Regions from separate parts of the Rhizobium sp. 11_C7_N12_5 genome, predicted to be linked through region 4. Evidence: predicted binding sites of a transcription regulator. Region 4 holds the regulator's gene; each other region holds the start of a gene.
The links. The regulator LexA, encoded in region 4, represses DNA repair genes until DNA is damaged. The targets are predictions, from matches to a motif close to TGTTCNNNNTGTGTTCNG.
Positions count from the first base shown of each region.

Region 1 (4,673 bases), 600 kb from region 4:
AAAGCGCCACGAAACCGACCTCTTCGAAGCTCGGCTGGATGATCAGCATCGCGCCGAAAAAACCGACGGCGCAGGCCGTGTAGCGCCGCCAGCCGATGGTTTCCTTGAGGAAAATGCTGCTGAGAATGGTCAGCATCATCGGCTCGACGAAAAAGATGGCGATGGCATCGGCGACTTCCATGACCTGCAGCGTCGTCACGAACGAAACCATGGACAGCGTGAGCACGCCGGCGCGGATGGCATGCACGCCGCTGCGACGCCATGTCCATACGCCCCATTGTCCAAGCATGGCCATCATCGGCAGCGCAAAGAGCGATTGGAGGATGAAACGCGCGGCGGTGACTTCAGCCGGCGGAATGGTGGCTGCCGCGAGCTTGGAGAATATGTCGATGATCGGCGAGAGGACGACGGAGAGGAACATCATCAACAGGCCGAAGGTCAGCTCCGACTGCGGCAATCGAAGCGAGGTGCCGCTGCTGGCATTCATTGTAGAATTCCTTTGAGAATCAGTTCCTTGCCGTCACCTTCTCACACCAGTCGGCAAAGTCGGAAATGGCTTGGGCGGCGCCGATTTCGTTCAGCGTCTCGTGCCGCATGTCCGGATGGATCGCGGTTGTAATATGAGAGAAGCCGGCATTTTTCAAATGGTTTGACAGCCAGGAAATCGCTTTTCCGTTGTCGGTCGCGGGATCCTTGCCGCCTCCCGTCAGATGAATCGGCATGTCACGCCGCAGCCGGTCGAGATAGGTTTTCTGCGGGGCGCGAAAGCTGAGCTCGAATATGTCAAGCCAGAGCGAGACAGATGCATTGAAGCCGCAGAGCGGATCGGCGATGTACTTGTCCACCTGCTCGGGAACGCGCGAAAGCCAGTCGAACTCGGTGCGGCGGTTCGGGATGGATTTGCCCCAGGTAGCGAAGGTCAGTTTCGGCAACGGCCCGCTGGGGACGTCCGATCCTTTGAACATGCGCTCCGTCTTCAGGATGAGCTGGGCGGCGCGGCCGGCGAGGCCGGGATTGAAGTTGGAGTTCCAGACCGCGACGGCATCGAATTTGTCCGGATGCGTGACGACCGTGTTGAGGCTGATCAATCCTCCCATGGAGTGACCGAAGAGAATGATGGGCAGGCCGGGATGGGCCGTCGCGGCAAGCTCGCGCATGGCCAGCACATCAGAGATGACCTGCCCGACGCCGTTTCTTCGCGCGAAACGGCCGATTGGAGCGTCGGCAGCAATAGTCTCGCCATGGCCGCGATGATCATGGGCATAGACATGAAAGCCGCGCGCGGCCATGGCTTCAGCAAAAGCTGCGTAGCGGCGTGAATGTTCGGCAAGGCCATGAGATATCAGGAGGATGCCGCGTGCATCGCCTTTAGCCGGCGAATGATGATAGGCAATCGTCGCGCCCGTCGGGCTTTCCAGGCGTTGCGTCTCGGCGAACATGCATGGTTCCTCCCCATTTGGACGAAAGGTCATCATTCGGTTGATTGCAACGGATAACGATCGAAGCCCACAGAAATAAATCTTCGCAAGCCATGTGATTCAGGGTTGCATCTACTCAATCAAACTGCTTATTTGTTCCTATAATGTTCTAATTGGAGGCATGAAATGAAGCATTTGCTTCGGATATTTGCGGTTGTGCTCCTTTCGGCCGGAACGATCGCCAGCGCGGCGGCGCAGGAGCAGAGCAGAGGGCGGACGCGCTTTATACTGGCGGCGAGCTGGGAGCCGGCGTTTTGTGCGACGAACCAGAAGAAGGCGGAATGCCGGAACCAATCGTCGAACAACTATGACGCCACAAATTTCTCGCTGCACGGCCTCTGGCCGATGCGGCAGGAATATTGCGACGTTTCGGACGATTTGAAACAGGCCGACCGCAGCAGCGATTGGAAGGATCTACCGGCGGTTCAGCTGTCGCAGGAAGTCAAGGCAAAGCTCGACAAGGTCATGCCGGGCACCCAGTCCGGCCTCGAACGCCATGAATGGATCAAGCACGGCACATGCACGAAGCTCAGCGCCGATCAGTTTTTCTCGACCGCTGCCGGTTTGATCGCCGAACTCAATGCATCGGCCGTGCGCGATCTTTTCGCTGAGAATATCGGCAAGGAGCTGGATGCCGAAACCATCAAGGCCGCCTTCGACCAGAGCTTCGGCGAGGGTGCCAATGCGCGCATCAAGATGAGCTGCCGCCGGGTCGGCAATACCAGGATGATTTCGGAATTGACGATCGGCCTCTCCGAAGATGCGATCGATCCGCAGCAGGGTGGCGAGCCACGGCTTGGCAAACTGATCCAGGGTGCCGGCAGCACGTCGTTCGGGTGCGATCGCGGCGTGGTGGATGCGGCCGGTTTCTGAGGAAATACGGGCTTTATGACTCGGATAATGCCCTCGGACAAGGTTTCGCCGTTGCCCGAGGGCGGGGTTTCGCCTACATAGCGGCACAATTCACAATGTTGTTCGCCCGTGGAGTAACCCAAGCTATGGCACGTCAGTTCATTTATCATATGGCCGGTCTGAATAAGGCCTATGGCGCCAAGAAAATTCTCGAGAATATCCATCTCTCCTTCTACCCCGATGCCAAGATCGGTATTCTCGGTCCGAACGGTGCAGGTAAGTCGACTGTGCTGCGGATCATGGCCGGTCTCGATAAGGAGTATACCGGCGAGGCCTGGCTGGCCGAGGGTGCCACCATCGGCTATTTGGCGCAGGAGCCGCAGCTCGATCCGGCGAAGACGGCGCTCGAAAACGTCATGGAAGGCGTTGCGGCGAAGACTGACGTCCTCAATCGTTACAACGAACTGATGATGAACTATTCCGACGAGACGGCGGAAGAGGGCGCTAAGCTCCAGGACATCATCGACAGCCAGAATCTCTGGGACCTGGAAAGCCAGGTTGAGATGGCAATGGATGCGTTGCGCTGCCCGCCTGGCGATGCCGACGTCACCAAACTCTCCGGCGGCGAACGCCGTCGTGTGGCGTTGTGCAAGCTGCTGCTGTCGCAGCCGGACGTGCTGCTGCTCGACGAACCGACTAACCATCTCGACGCCGAAACCATCGCCTGGTTGGAAAAGCATCTGCGTGCCTATCCGGGCGCCGTGCTGATGATTACCCACGATCGCTACTTCCTGGATAACGTCACCGGCTGGATCCTCGAACTCGACCGCGGTCGCGGCATTCCCTACGAAGGCAACTACTCCTCCTACTTGCTGGCGAAGGCGAAGCGCATGCAGCAGGAAGGTCGCGAAGAGGCCGGTCGCCAGAAGGCGATCGCTCGCGAACAGGAGTGGATCGCTTCCAGCCCGAAAGCCCGCCAGTCGAAGTCCAAGGCCCGTATCCGCGCTTATGACGAGTTGGTCGATGCCGCCGAGAACCAGCGTCCCGGCGATGCGCAGATCATCATTCCGGTCGGTGAGCGTCTCGGACAGGTGGTCATCGAGATGGAAGGCATCAACAAGGGTTATGGCGACCGGATGTTGATCGAAGGTCTGTCGCTGAAGCTGCCGCCGGGCGGTATCGTCGGCGTTATCGGTCCGAACGGCGCCGGCAAGACGACGCTTTTCCGCATGATCACCGGCCAGGAAAAGCCGGATAGCGGCAGCATCCGCATCGGCGACAGCGTTCATCTCGGCTATGTCGACCAGAGCCGTGACGCACTCGATGGCGGCAAGACCGTCTGGGAAGAGATCTCCGGCGGCGCCGAAGTCATCAAGCTCGGCAAGTATGAAATGAATTCGCGCGCTTATTGCGCGACCTTCAATTTCAAGGGCGGCGACCAGCAACAGAAGGTCGGCAACCTCTCGGGCGGCCAGCGCAACCGCGTGCATCTTGCCAAGATGCTGAAGGCCGGCGGCAACGTTCTGCTGCTCGACGAACCGACCAACGACCTTGATACGGAAACGCTTGGCGCTCTCGAGATCGCGCTTGAAAACTTTGCCGGTTGCGCCGTCATCATCAGCCACGATCGCATGTTCCTTGATCGTCTGGCCACGCATATCCTCGCTTTCGAAGGCGATAGCCATGTCGAATGGTTCGAAGGTAACTTCGAGGATTACGAACAGGACAAGATGCGCCGTCTCGGCGTTGACAGCATCAATCCGAGCCGCGTCACCTATAAGCGCCTGACGCGATAAGCTTCTGCTTTTGCTCTTCGAAAACCCCGGCTTGACCGGGGTTTTTGTTTATCTCGCGCCGGCATTCGGTGTTCCGTTTTCGGCAGAAACTAACAGATTTCCGACGTCAAACCGCGTCGGCGATCGTTTGGCTCTTGCAGAACGCGCCCAAATCACATAAAGATATCTTTATATCTTGATTGGGTGTGGAATGACTGATGTTGTGAAGCTCGGCTTGGATGAGGTTGTGGACGTGCTGAAAGCCGTCGGCGAGCCCACGCGGCTGCGGCTGCTGGCACTCCTTGCCGCCGGCGATCTGACAGTCACCGATCTTACCGAAATTCTCGGCCAATCACAGCCCCGCATTTCGCGGCATCTGAAACTGCTTGGAGAAGCGGGCCTGATCGACCGCTATCAGGAGGGCGCCTGGGCCTATTTCCGCCTGAAGCAGGACGGCAAGGCGGTGATGATGGCACGAACGCTTCTGCGCCATACGGCGGAGAAGGATTCCGTGCTGTTGCGCGACGGGGAGCGACTTGCTTCCGTGAAGCGCATTCGCGCCGAGCGC
Region 1 is NZ_JBPWPY010000001.1:1,940,792-1,945,464, reverse strand. Features, by position in the region: gene AB8B29_RS09620 (DMT family transporter) at 1-487, opposite strand, end outside; gene AB8B29_RS09615 (alpha/beta fold hydrolase) at 507-1,439, opposite strand; gene AB8B29_RS09610 (ribonuclease T2 family protein) at 1,605-2,351, shown strand; gene ettA (energy-dependent translational throttle protein EttA) at 2,477-4,126, shown strand; gene AB8B29_RS09600 (ArsR/SmtB family transcription factor) at 4,317-4,673, shown strand, end outside.
Region 1: AB8B29_RS09610 (ribonuclease T2 family protein) is a predicted target of LexA. The motif match lies at 1,573-1,590, and genes of this name have one in related genera.

Region 2 (4,673 bases), 920 kb from region 4:
GCGCTCCGAACTGGCCTTGCGGTCGGCGGCGTCTCTGCTTCGTCATTATCACGATTGTTCAGCTCGGTTTCTGCGCGACCTTGCAACGGAATGCATATGGCAATTGCCGGCCCGAACGCCGCGCGAAGTCATCTGCCATGGGGATTTCGCACCCTATAATGTCGTACTGAACGGCGGCGAGGTGACTGGTATCATCGACTTCGAGACGGCTCATCCCGCCCCTCGGTGCTGGGATCTGGCCTATGCCGTCTATCGCTGGGCGCCGCTGTCCTCAGGCATCGGGGTGGAAAGCCTGGATGGGCTGGACAACCAGATCCGGCGTGCCCGCATCTTTGCCGATGCCTATGGAATGTCGGCTGCAGAACGCCGCTCTCTGCCCGATGCCATCGTCGAGCGGCTGGAGGCGCTGCTGAGCTTCATGGAGCAGGAGGCGGCGCGCGGCGTCGAAAAATACCGGCGGGACCTCAAGGAGGGACATGATCAGGGCTACCGCCTGGACATTGCCTATATGACGAGATGGTCGGCGGAAATTACGGCAGGAATGACCGAGTAACAGATAGCAGCGATATGATCTTCAGACGGCTTCCTTCTTCAGGGGCCGAAAGCTCATGCGGTGCAGGGAGCACGGGCCATGCAGCTCGATGCCGGCGCGATGCTGGGCAGTGCCATAGCCGGCATGGGCCGCGAAGCCATAGGCGGGAAAAACGTCGCCTGCTCGCGCCATCATCCGGTCACGCGTCACCTTCGCGACGATCGAGGCGGCTGCGATCGAGAAAGAGCGCGCATCGCCCTTGACCACAGCCTTGCCAGGGCAGGCAAGGCCCGCGGGCACATCGAGGCCGTCGGTCAACACATAGCTTGCCGGCACCGCCAGGCTGCAAATGGCACGGCGCATCGCGTCGAGGCTTGCCTTGCGGATATCCGTCGTGTCGATACGGGCTGCACTCGATGAGGCAATGGAAACGGTTGCCGTCGCGAGGATTTCGACAAACAGCGCTTCGCGTCTGGCGGCGGTGAGCTGCTTGGAATCGTTCAGCCCCTGCGGAATGCGTTCGGGATCGAGAATGACTGCCGCTGCGACGACAGGCCCTGCGAGGGGCCCACGGCCTGCCTCGTCGGCACCGGCGACCGGCCAGTGTCCGGCGCGGCGGGCGATCAGTTCCAGCTCGAAGGTCGGGATGATTGGCGCTTCGTCGAAAAGCATGGGAGAATCGGGTGATGTGCTGCGTGGCATGCGGCAAAGCTCGCACACCACCCGATCTCCTGCAAGCCCCCGGTGGATCAGGGCGGCGAACCTGGGGGGCTCTCTTCCAGCGGGCACAGGGAAAAACCCGCGAGGAAAGGTCAGAGCAGCGACAGCTGGACGCCGCTGCCGTCAGGCGGCACGAACAGGTCGTCGCGCAGCGCGATATTGCGGCGTGTGAGATCGAGCCGTCGCGTTGCCATTTCGAAGCGACGGCTGATCTGCCAGGCATAGGGTCCGGCACCCTTCATGCGTTTGCCGAACTCCGCATCGTAATCCTTGCCGCCGCGCATCGAGCGGACCAGCGACATGACGTGGCGGTAGCGATCCGGATAGTGCTGCAGCAGCCAGTCGCGAAACAGCGGGCTCACTTCCAGAGGCAGCCGCAGGATCACATAGCTTGCCTCCAGCGCGCCGGCAGCCTTGCCGGCATCGAGGATGCGCTCGATCTCATGGTCGTTGAGGGCGGGAATGATCGGCGCCACCATGATCGAGGTGCGGATGCCGGCCTCGCTCAGGGCCTGGATCGCCTCCAGTCGCCGCGGCGGCGTCGCGGCGCGCGGTTCCATGGTGCGCGCCAGCTTCCGATCGAGCGTCGTCACCGACAGGCCCACCCGCACCAGGTTCTTGGCGGCCATGTCCTTGAGGATATCGATATCGCGCATGACCAGCGCTGATTTGGTGACGATAGCGACCGGATGGTTCGCCCTGTTCAGCACTTCGAGGATCTGGCGCATGATCCGCCATTCCTTCTCTATCGGCTGATAGGGATCGGTGTTGGTGCCGATGGCGATGACGCGCGGCTTGTAGCCGGGCTTTGCCAGTTCCCGCTCCAGAAGCTTCGCCGCATCCGGCTTGGCAAACAGCTTCGCTTCGAAATCCAGCCCCGGCGACAGGCCCATATAGGCATGCGTCGGCCGCGCGAAGCAGTAGATGCAGCCGTGCTCGCAGCCGCGATAGGGATTGATGGAACGATCGAAGGGAATATCGGGCGATTCGTTGCGCGTGATCGCGGTGCGCGGCTTCTCCACCTGCACCTCGGTCTTGAAGGGCGGAAGCTCCTCCAGGGTCTGCCAGCCGTCATCGAAGGTCTCGCGCTGCCGAGCTTCGAACCGGCCGCTCGGGTTCAGCCCGGCGCCGCGTCCGCGCCGGCGCTCGACGTCGACCCTGAGGCCGGCGTCGGCGATCAAGGCGTTGGCAATGTCTGGCGTATTGGCAGGCGCGAATGCGGCCTGCCCTGCAAGGGACTGCTCGTTCATCGGTAGCTCCAGGGCGGTTCGTGGCGCCGCACGCCGCGTCTAAGATGATTAAATTCCTATCCGACAAATGAGAACAATGCAAGAACAAAATACGAAATTGCACTCCGCCGCGACCTTTGAGGCTGTGTATAAGCCTTCCCGCTAAACCTTCGGGTTTGAGGGGTTATGCGCTGGCAATAAATTGTGCGCCGCTCTATAAATGGGCAATGTTGACGGTAATCATCGAATGTCAGGATCAGGAACCTGAGCTGGCGCAGACATTGGCGGCATTGGTGGCGGGCGCTATCGAGGGCCTGGTTTGCGATGTCGTCGTGCTCGATCACGGCTCGCGGGACGGCACCTCACGGGTGGCGGATGCCGCCGGCTGCCGGTTCTATTCGCAGTGGGATATAAAGGACATATTGCGCACGGCGCGCGGCGAATGGCTGCTGCTGGTCGAGCCCGGCGCGCGCCCGCAGGCCGGCTGGATCGACGAGATCGCTGAATATGTTTCATTGAACAAGGTGCCTGCACGCTTTACCGCATCGCGCGGTTATCGCCGGCCTTTCCTGCAGCGCATCGGCCGCGGCACACCGCCCCTGGAGCTGGGATTACTGCTTTCCAAGCCACAGGCCATCGCCGTCGCCAGAACCGGCATGCGGCTGGCGGAATTCGCCAAAGGTCAGAAAAGCCGCAGGCTTTCAAGCGAGCTCATTCCATCCTGGGTCGCGCGGGCGGCGCGATAGAGCTTTCATCGTCCCAGATTCCATTTGTAAACCTGGGAATAGCTGTCATAATTTTGTTGTGGCGGCACCTTTCGCGTATCGCGTCGGGCGGCCGACCACGAAGATGCCGGTATGCGGCGGAACTGGTCAGCGGAACTCTCCTTTTCCGCCGAGATTTCGGCGAAAGGAGGTGCGTTATGAAACGCACGATGCTCTACCGCCTTATGGCAACGGCCTTCGTTGCAAGTGCAATTCTCTATCCCGGCGTTGCCGCCTCCCAAGCGACACTGGCTTGCGCCAAGCGCGTTGATATCATCGCATTCCTTGGCGACCATCTTTCCGAAAAGCTGTCGGCTGCCGGCAAGCTCGATCCCAACACCATCGTTGAAATCTACGCTGCCGAAAGCGGCAACTGGACGCTGATGATCAGCGACGTCTCCGGACGGAGCTGCATCATTCTCAGCGGTGATACTTGGGAATCAATTCCTGCCCTGCCGGGGCCAAAGGCATAGCGGGCTGCGAGGCCTTGCGGACACGCAGGATCTATTTGGAACCGCCACCGCGCTTCAGATGCTCGTCGAGGCGGGGCATGATCTCCACGAAATTGCAAGGCATGTGCCGGTAGTCGAGCTGCGCCTTCAATATGCCGTCCCAGGCGTCCTTGCAGGCGCCGGGAGAGCCCGGCAGCACGAAGATGAAAGTGGCATTGGCGACGCCGCCGGTTGCCCGCGACTGTATCGTCGCCGTGCCGATCTTGTCGTAGGAAATGCGATGGAAGACCTCGGAAAAACCGTCCATCCGCTTTTCGAACAAGGGTTCCAGCGCCTCGGGCGTGACGTCGCGGCCGGTAAAACCGGTGCCGCCGGTGGTGATCACGACGTCGACCGCATCATCAAGTGTCCAGGCTTCCACCTGGGCGCGAATGCGCTCCTTGTCATCGGGAACGATGGCGCGGCCGACAAGCCTGTGACCGGCTTCGGCAATGCGTGCGACCAGCGTTTCGCCGGACTTGTCGTCGGCCAGCGTGCGCGTATCGGAGACGGTCAGCACGGCGATGCCGACGGGAATGAAGGATCTTTCGGTGCCTGGGCCTGCCATCATGCCTCTCCCGCAATCGTCTCGGTCGCCTGGAAATACCAGTCCGGCCTCTGTCTGTGAAGCAAGGCAGCCGCAGCCTCTGCCTGCTCGATGGTATCGAAGATGCCGAAGCATGTCGCCCCGGAGCCGGACATGCGCGTCACAATGGCATGCTGGCTTCCGATCAAACCGGTGAGCGTTGAAATCTCGCCGCAAATCATTCGCGCCGGCGGCTCGAGGTCGTTGCGCAGGCTTCTGATCGTCTCGATCCATTCGTCGCGCCCCTGCGGCATCCGCGACGGGAACAGGAGCGGCGGATTGTCCTTGCGGGAAAGCCGGCGGAATACCTCCGGTGTCGAGACGCCGACAAGGGGATTGCCGAGAACCATG
Region 2 is NZ_JBPWPY010000001.1:419,941-424,613, forward strand. Features, by position in the region: gene AB8B29_RS01990 (phosphotransferase enzyme family protein) at 1-553, shown strand, start outside; gene AB8B29_RS01995 (ribonuclease HII) at 575-1,234, opposite strand; gene AB8B29_RS02000 (PA0069 family radical SAM protein) at 1,345-2,502, opposite strand; gene AB8B29_RS02005 (glycosyl transferase) at 2,709-3,227, shown strand; gene AB8B29_RS02010 (hypothetical protein) at 3,404-3,718, shown strand; gene moaB (molybdenum cofactor biosynthesis protein B) at 3,750-4,304, opposite strand; gene AB8B29_RS02020 (4-(cytidine 5'-diphospho)-2-C-methyl-D-erythritol kinase) at 4,304-4,673, opposite strand, start outside.
Region 2: AB8B29_RS02000 (PA0069 family radical SAM protein) is a predicted target of LexA. The motif match lies at 2,572-2,589, and genes of this name have one in related genera.

Region 3 (4,673 bases), 2.0 Mb from region 4:
ATCATCCTCGGCCTGAATTGGCCGATTGCTGCCGTCGCGGCTTGAATTCCAGGACGACGGCTTCCAATGCCATCCGCCGCTTTTCCTTGTCACGCGCCCTTGTCGCGTAGACGAGCGCGTAAAAACTGGTGCCAATGAGCGCGAACGCTGCAATGCTTGCGATGATTGCGGCCATGATGCCGTTCCTTTCTCAAAACACTGCTCCCTTCCCGCGATCGGTTCTCGCGGGAAGAGGATTGTCCTACAGGAGTTGCTCTCCCCGGGGGGGCGGCGCAAAGAGCCTGACGATCATGATCGACCGTCAAGGGCAACCGGCCATGAGGCGTCAGCCTGCCTTAGCGGCAACGAGCCTCGTAACGGTGACCATAGCGGTCGCGGTAGATGCAATAGCCGCTACGTTCATGCGACCGTCCGATAAGGTTGCCGACGACACCACCGGCGACAGCGCCGACCGCGGCGCCACCCCAGCTATGCGTGGCCACGCCACCGATCAGGGCGCCTGTACCGGCGCCGATGGCTGTGCCTTTCTCCGTGGCGGTGCACGACGCTAGTGCGCCGACGAGCGCGATCGCGACGATGATCTTCTTCATGGTGTTAGCTCCCTAGTGTTTCGAGGTTTTCAACAATGGTCTGAGGATCAGATCCGACCCATCAATAGCAGAATAAGAACGATAACGAGAACAAGTCCGAGGCCGCCTGATGGACCATATCCCCAAGCCCGGCTGTAACCCCAGCTCGGAAGTGCGCCGATCAGTAGCAGAATCAGTATGACGAGCAGTACCGTACCAAGCATGATGCGTCCTCCATGTGCGTCGCTCGAACATTTCGCCGGCACGGGCTTGTCGCCCGGCCAACAGCATATTCCATGCGACCCCGCTGGTTCGTTTGTGGGGAACTAGCGGAGTTCCTTGCGTTGCTGCCGTAGAAACTTTCTTCCGGGAAAATTGTTCCGGCTAAGAAATAAAAATACGCGAGTGCAATGGGCTCGGTGTCCGGCAAAGGGTTAACGCGATCATGTGATGTGATGGCGAACCGGCCAGGCAGGACTTATGCCTATGGTTAAAATTTTCTAAAAATACAATGTGTTGCGGTGAACGAAACGGGAAGGCGATCATGTCTGTGATTCGTCTGCGATTCGTTCTGCATATGGCCTTGGTTAACGTTGGGTCGGCGGGGAAGGCGCTTGCGCTCGAGGCTCGAGCGGGAAGGAGCCTGGGCGGTTCGCCGGAAAGTGGTGTGTCGCAGGTCCGATTGGTTAATGGGGACGAGTTTGCGCGTTGGCCGGCGCCCGCGTGCCGTTCTTCATCTCGCGATGCATTTCTGTCCAGCTACTAGATATGGCCGTGAACAAACGAAATACGCGGACGAATCAGCGATTCGTGTCCGATTCGTTCCGGCTTTGGTCGAAGCGTTAACGGATACAATTACAGGGTGTATTTATTGATTCATTATATCTGGGCTCGCTGAAAGATTAACCGCAATCCAAGATTCGGGCCGAATCGCGGTCTCAACCATTCAGAGTCCTGCGTGCTTTCGACGAAAAGCCGCTATATATTGTAGAGAACAAAGACAGAAACTGCCGGAATCAGCGATTCGTCGCTGATTCGTTCCGGCTTTGGCCCGATTGTTAATGCGACGGCGGGCACATCGGGAAATCCGGTATGTTTACAAATGATTAACCGTAAATCCGTGTGAAATTTCGCCTCCCGCGAATTCATTGCTTGACTCCCCTTTCCGCGAAAAAGGCCATGAAAGTGCGATTCAGTATCTGGTGGGATTCTGTGAATCGAAATCCATATATAGTAGTGAACGAATGAAGAACGCCGCCGAGTCAGCGATTCGTCGCCGATTCGTTCCCAAGCTGTTCCCCAGTCGGGGGGACTCGCATGGGATGCAGGGATAATGTAGCTTTTGGTTGAGACTGCCGTTTATGAAATCAGCTGTTGCGGCCGCTGTTTTTTGATTCAGGTCTTGCCTTTGTCACATATGGTCGTCATTTGTTCTTCTCTTCAAGGAGGAGCTCGCTGATCGGAAGACGGTAGTTTCTCGCCCATGCACGGACCCATGACTCAAATCTCGCACCCCATGATCCTGAGCGGACGCGGCGTGACCGCAGTGCTCGGACCTACCAATACCGGCAAGACCCATTATGCCATCGAGCGCATGGTGGCGCATGGCAGTGGCGTGATCGGCCTGCCGCTGCGGCTGCTCGCGCGTGAGGTCTATACGCGCGTCGTTGAGAAGGTCGGGGCCCAGCATGTTGCGCTGGTGACGGGTGAGGAAAAGATATCGCCGCCCAATGCGCGCTTTTCGGTCTGTACCGTCGAGGCCATGCCGCGCGAGACGCGTGCTTCCTTCGTCGCCATCGATGAAGTGCAGCTGGCCGGAGATCTGGAACGCGGCCATATCTTTACGGATCGCATCCTGCATTTGCGCGGCCGGGACGAGACGCTGCTGCTCGGCGCCGGCACGATGCGGCCGATTCTCGAGCAGCTTCTGCCCGGGATTACCGTCATCGAGCGGCCGAGGCTGTCGCATCTCTTCTATGCCGGGCAGAAGAAGATCACGCGCCTGCCGCAACGCACGGCGATCGTCGCCTTTTCCGCCGACGAGGTTTATGCCATCGCGGAGCTTATTCGCCGCCAGCGCGGCGGAGCCGCCGTCGTGCTCGGCGCGCTGAGCCCCCGCACCCGCAATGCGCAGGTGGCGCTCTACCAGGAAGGCGATGTCGAATATCTGGTCGCCACCGACGCCATCGGCATGGGCCTCAATCTCGACGTCGATCATGTCGCCTTTGCCCAGGACCGCAAGTTCGACGGCTATCAGTTCCGCAATCTCAATCCCGCCGAGCTCGGCCAGGTCGCAGGCCGCGCCGGGCGCCATCTGAAGGACGGCACTTTCGGCGTGACGGGTCAGGTCGATCCCTTCGACGATGAGCTGGTGCGCCGGATGGAGGGGCACGAATTCGACACGGTGAAGGTGCTGCAATGGCGCAGCAAGGATTTCGACTTCGCCTCGATCGCCGCGCTGCGCGCCAGTCTCGAAGACGCCCCGCGCGTGCAGGGCTTGACGCGGGCGCTGCCTGCGGTAGACCAGCAGGCGTTGGAATATCTGTCACGCGATCTGGAGATTGCCGATCTTGCCAGCAGCCCGGCGCGGGTCGAAAAATTATGGGAGGCCTGTGCGCTTCCCGACTATCGGCGTATCACGCCCGCCCAGCATGCCGATCTTATCGCTACCCTCTTTTCCGATCTCGTGCGCTATGGCACGGTGAAAGAGGACTTCCTGGCCGAGCAGGTGCATCGAGCCGATCGGACAGATGGCGAGATCGACACGCTTTCGGCGCGAATCGCGCAGATAAGGACTTGGACCTATGTGTCGAACCGGCCCGGTTGGCTTGCCGATCCGACACACTGGCAAGAAAAGACGCGGGAAATCGAAGATCGATTGTCCGATGCGTTACATGAACGGTTGACGAAACGCTTTGTTGATCGCAGGACATCTGTGCTCATGAAGCGCCTGAGAGAGAATGCGATGCTGGAAGCTGAAATCAGTGTGAATGGGGATGTCTTCGTCGAGGGGCATCATGTGGGGCAGTTGACCGGATTCCGGTTCACGCCAATCTCCGGAACGGAGGGGCCGGACGCCAAGGCTGTCCAGTCGGCTTCGCTGAAGGCGCTTGCGCTGGAGTTCGAGGCGCGTGCCGCTCGCATGCACGCGGCCGGCAACAGCGATCTTGCGATCAGTGCCGATGGTCTCGTGCGCTGGCTCGGCGATCCAGTGGCGCGCCTATCGGGCAGCGATCATATCATGCGGCCGCGTGTCCTCCTGCTCGCCGACGAGCAGTTGACCGGCAATGCGCGCGATCATGTCGCCGCCCGCATCGAGCGCTTCGTGAACCATCACATCAGCACGATCCTGAAGCCGCTCGACGATCTCCAGCGCGCTGAGGATCTGCAGGGCCTCGCCAAGGGGCTCGCCTTCCAGCTGGTGGAAAATCTGGGCGTGCTCTTCCGCCGCGATGTCACCGAAGAGGTGAAGTCGCTGGATCAGGACGCGCGCGCCTCCATGCGCCGTTACGGCGTTCGCTTCGGCGCCTATCATATTTTCGTGCCTGCGCTGTTGAAGCCGGCTCCGGCCGAGCTCATCAGCCTGCTCTGGGCATTGAAGAACGATGGCCTGGACAAGCCGGGCTATGGCGATCTCATTCCGGTGCTGGCCGCCGGCCGCACCTCTGTTGTCACCGATCCGAGCTACGAGCGCATGTTCTACAAGCTCGCCGGCTTCCGCTTCCTTGGCAAGCGCGCGGTGCGCATCGACATTCTCGAGCGGTTGGCGGATATCATCCGCCCGCTGCTGCAGTGGAAGCCCGGCCAGGCTTCGCGACCTGAAGGCGCCTATGACGGCCGCCGCTTCACGACGACGACGGCGATGCTCTCGATCCTCGGCGCGACGCTCGAGGATATGGAAGAGATCCTCAAGGGTCTCGGCTATCGTGCCGATCCCGTGAAGGCGGAGGAGGCGACAGCCTTCCTCGCACAGCAGGATGCAGTGGCGGCTCCGGCCGCGCAGGCGACGGAAGCTGCTGCCGAAAAGGCAGACCACGACGATGCCGACGCTGCCAGCGACGAGCCCGCCAAGGAGGCCGAATCAACCGCCGAGGAACCAGTTCC
Region 3 is NZ_JBPWPY010000001.1:3,309,765-3,314,437, reverse strand. Features, by position in the region: gene AB8B29_RS16260 (hypothetical protein) at 2-175, opposite strand; gene AB8B29_RS16255 (YMGG-like glycine zipper-containing protein) at 336-590, opposite strand; gene AB8B29_RS16250 (DUF3309 family protein) at 638-793, opposite strand; gene AB8B29_RS16245 (helicase-related protein) at 2,065-4,673, shown strand, end outside.
Region 3: AB8B29_RS16245 (helicase-related protein) is a predicted target of LexA. The motif match lies at 1,988-2,005, and genes of this name have one in related genera.

Region 4 (4,673 bases):
CTTTGGAAAGCCGACCCTTCTGTCACCGGCCAGTGATGTTGCGGCGGATTCGGTGTTGGATAAGGCGGATATCTGGCTTGCCGGCCTGCGCAACAGCATAGGCGACAGGATTAGAAGGACCTTGCCCGGTGACACCGGCGCTTTCGCGGCCTCACTTGTCACCGATGAGAGACGCGCGCTTTCGGACGAAACGACCGAAGCGCTGCGAATGGCCGGGCTCACGCATATCATTGCCATTTCCGGCCTCAACATGGCGCTTTCGGCCGGTATCTTCTATATCGGCCTGCGTTATCTGTTCAGCCTGTTTCCCGGCATGGCGCAGGCATGGCCGACCAAGAAGATAGCCGCTTTCGGCGCGCTGGTAACCCTGACGGCTTACTATCTCATTTCCGGCTTTGGCGTGTCGGCCGAACGCGCCTTTATCATGATGGCGATCATGCTGGTTGCCGTGCTCTTCGACCGGCCGTCGATCAGTCTGCGCAACGTTGCGCTCTCGGCAATCGTCATTCTCAGCCTGTCGCCGTCGCAGGTGCTCGGACCGAGCTTCCAGATGTCCTACGCCGCGACGCTGGCGCTGGTATCCGGCTACACGCTTTGGAAACGGCGCCAGCATCGGGAAAATATTCTTTCGCGCTCCAGGCTCCTGAGCCCGTTGCTGTTCGTTACGCGCTTCTTCGGCAGCATATTGTCGACCTCCTTCATTGGCGGCGCGTCGACGGCGATCTTCTCGATCGAGCATTTTCACCGGTTGGCGACATACGGCCTTGCAGCCAATCTCGCTGCGATGCCGATCGTCTCCTTCGTCGTCATGCCGTTTGGCATGGCGGCCATGTTGCTTATGCCATTTGGCCTCGACGGGCCCTTTTGGCAAATCACCGGCGAGGGACTGGAGTTGGTCATCGCTATCGCCAAAACGGTGGCGGGATGGGGCGGCGATATTACCTTCGGCCGCCAGCCCGCCTGGCTTATGCCGACGTTCATCACAGGCTTTCTGCTCATGACGATGTTGCGAACGAGCGTGCGCCATGTGGGCCTGCTGTTGCTGCTTTCTTCCCTCGGCGTGGCAGCATTCGGCTCTGGCGTGCCCAAACCGGATCTTATGATTTCCGAGGATGGTGTTCTGGTTGCCTTGCGACAGGACGACATACTGGCAACAAATCGCGAAAGACCGCAGGCTTTCATTTTCGAACAGTGGCAGAGGGCGCTGGTTGCGAGCGAGCATCAACCTCCGACTATCCTTCCTGTTGACAGCCGCCTTCCCCAGATCAGCAAGACGGATCATCGCCGGCGATTGAGCGTCGAAGAGCAGGGCGCAGTTCGCAAGGCAATGGATGAAGCACTCGACCAGGCCATGCAGGGCAGTTTTGCTTGCCAAAAGGGCGCATGGTGCGTCGCGATGCTTGAAAATGGCGCGATGCTGGTCACCATCGAGGACGCAGCTTACCTGTCGCCGGCCTGCGATACGGCCAATATCGTCGTCACTCCCGTACGACTACGCCTGGATCGCTGCCGCTCCGGCGCCATGCTTTTCACAGGCGCCACATTGCGGCAGACAGGGTCCATTGAGATGGACCTCAGCACCGACAAGCCAAATGTGGTAACTGCGTTCGAAAATCCACAGCGCCCATGGGCTCGGCACAGAACATACGATTGGCGCACAGGCACATTCGGCGCGCCGATCGTCCGAGCATCACCGGTCAGTGATAACGGCGAATGAGGCCAACGAGCTTGCCTTGCACCTTGACGCGATCCGGCCCGAAGATGCGGGTTTCATAAGCGGGATTGGCTGCCTCGAGCGCGATGGAGGCCCCCTTGCGGCGGAAGCGCTTCAACGTCGCTTCCTCGTCGTCGACGAGCGCGACGACGATATCGCCCGGATTGGCAGTCGTTGCATTGCGAATGATGACCGTATCGCCGTCAAAAATGCCGGCATCGATCATTGAATCGCCTCTTACTTCCAGCGCATAGTGCTCGCCCGAGCCGAGCATGTCGGCAGGGACGGTTATGTCGTGGGTATTGTTTTGGATGGCCGAGATCGGAACGCCAGCGGCGATGCGGCCCATGACCGGTACCGAAACAGAACTGTTCTGGTCGTCGTTCGCCACTTTTGGCGGAGCAGGCGGCGCAACTGGCTGGGGTTTGCCGAGGCTGCCTTCGATGACGCTCGGCGAAAAGCCGCGGCGCGGCTGCAGGCTTGGATTATAGGCATCCGGCAGCTTGATGACCTCAAGCGCTCTGGCCCTGTTCGGTAGCCGGCGGATGAACCCTCGTTCCTCCAAAGCCGTGATCAGACGGTGAATACCGGATTTGGATGCAAGATCCAGCGCGTCCTTCATCTCGTCGAAAGATGGTGGCACGCCGGACTCCTTCATCCGTTCGTGAATGAAGAGAAGCAGTTCCTGCTGCTTGCGCGTCAACATCGTCTTGGAACCCCAGAATCGAGAAAAGCGTGAAACAAATCCAGAACGGACACTATATGTTCCATATGTGTTCCGCAAGTACTTAAATTTCGGTAAAGCTTTGCACGGACAGTTAAATATTCGACATCACTGGGTGGACCCGATAAAAGTCTCATATGGTTATATTCGCGCTAACATATCGGAAAACATAAGGAAATGCTGTTTAGTCCTTCATTGGGCGCATGCAGCCTACCTTGAGTAGCTGACGCATGGATGAAAGCCATTTTCACGACATGCGAATCCGGTACCGATCAAAGAATCAGCCGCGTGATCTGGCGTCTTCGACAGGACATGCGGTGTCTTGCGCCTCTATCGTCTTGCTTTCATCTTGAATTGGAGGATGGATGGGCGCAAACCTGCGGGCGCAGGAAAATAGGAGACATCATGACTTTGTCGCCGCATCCGCTGGATCATCTCGTATTGCCGACCGTCAATCTCGCTTTGGCGCGCGAGCGGCTCGGCAAGCTCGGTTTCACCGTCGCTCCCGACGCCCGGCATCCGTTCGGCACCGAGAATGCCTGTGTCTTCTTTGCGGACAAGACCTATCTTGAACCGCTGGCAGTGGCATCCCCCGAGCAATGTGAGGAGAGCGTCGGCGCGGGGAATGTCTTCGTTGCGCGCGATCAGGCCTACCGCTTCCGGCTCGGTGAAGACGGCTTTTCAGCCGTGGTGTTCGGCTCGGAGGATGCTGTCGCCGATGACGAGCGCTTTCGGGTAAGCGCCATCTCGGCGGGACGCATGCTGGATTTCTCGCGTCCCATGAAAATGCCGGATGGAACGGAGACCGTCGCCGGTTTTCGTCTCGCTTTCGCCGCCGATCTGCGTGCGCCGGATTTTCTGGCCTTCTGCTGCCAGCGCATCAATCCGCTGCCGGCCGATCGCAGCGTGCTGGAGCGCCATGAAAACGGCGTCACCGGCATTGCGCGGGTGGCGATATCGACACCCACCCCGGCCGCATTCCGCACTTTCTTCGAAGCGATCGTCGGTGAACCCTGGATATCGGAACATTCTTTCGGTCTGACGATCAGGGCGGCCAATGCCGATATCGAGCTCCTGACGCCGGCAGGCATGGAAGCGTTTTACGATTTGCCTGTTCACTCGGACGATCCCGGCTTGCAGGCGCGCGCAATCCTTTTCAAAACACGCGATCTTTCCGTGACATCGTCGCATTTCGCTGCTAACGGCGTCACCTACACGCGTAAGAACAATCGTATATTGACAAGGCTGGCCCCCGGACCGGGCGCCCTGTTCGCCTTCGAGGAGATAGCATGAGCACGAATTCTGAAGTGATCGTCGGCGAGGGAGCCTCCAAGGTTCTGTTTTCCAACACCGCCAAGCTGTCGCTTATTGCTGGTCCGTGTCAGATGGAAAGCCGCGAGCATGCTTTTATGGTTGCTGGCGCCCTGAAGGAACTCTGCGGCAAGCTTGGCATCGGCCTTGTCTACAAATCCTCCTATGACAAGGCGAACCGGACTTCGCTCTCCGGCAAGCGCGGAATCGGCCTTGAAAAATCCATGGAAGTCTTTGCCGATCTGAAAAAGGAATACGGTTTTCCGGTCTTGACCGACATTCACACGGAAGAGCAGTGTGCTATCGTCGCAAAGACGGTCGATATCCTGCAGATCCCGGCCTTCCTGTCGCGCCAGACAGACCTGCTGGTTGCCGCCGCCAAGACCGGCCGCGTCGTCAACGTCAAGAAGGGACAGTTTCTGGCTCCCTGGGACATGAAGAACGTGCTTGCCAAGCTGAACGACAGCGGTAACCCGAACATTCTTCTGTGCGAGCGCGGCGCCTCCTTCGGCTACAATACACTGGTCTCCGACATGCGCTCGCTGCCGATCATGGCGGCGATGGGCGCGCCGGTGATTTTCGATGCGACCCATTCCGTGCAGCAGCCCGGCGGGCAGGGCGGTTCGACGGGCGGCGATCGCCGATTCGTCGAGACGCTGGCGCGCGCCGCCGTCGCCGTTGGCGTCGCCGGCGTTTTCGTCGAGACGCATGAAGATCCGGACAATGCGCCGTCGGACGGCCCGAACATGGTCTATCTGAAGGATATGCCGCGGCTTCTTGAGAAGCTGCTTGCCTTCGACGCCATCGCCAAGGCTTGAGAAATATCAGGCATTCAACAGGCTGACATGTATTTGCGTTACGGGGCCTGCAGGAGTGCGAAATCGGGGTGCGGAGCGGCATTGTAATTTCCGCGTCTTCGATTAA
Region 4 is NZ_JBPWPY010000001.1:1,337,934-1,342,606, forward strand. Features, by position in the region: gene AB8B29_RS06690 (ComEC/Rec2 family competence protein) at 1-1,717, shown strand, start outside; gene lexA (transcriptional repressor LexA) at 1,698-2,420, opposite strand; gene AB8B29_RS06700 (VOC family protein) at 2,844-3,731, shown strand; gene kdsA (3-deoxy-8-phosphooctulonate synthase) at 3,728-4,567, shown strand.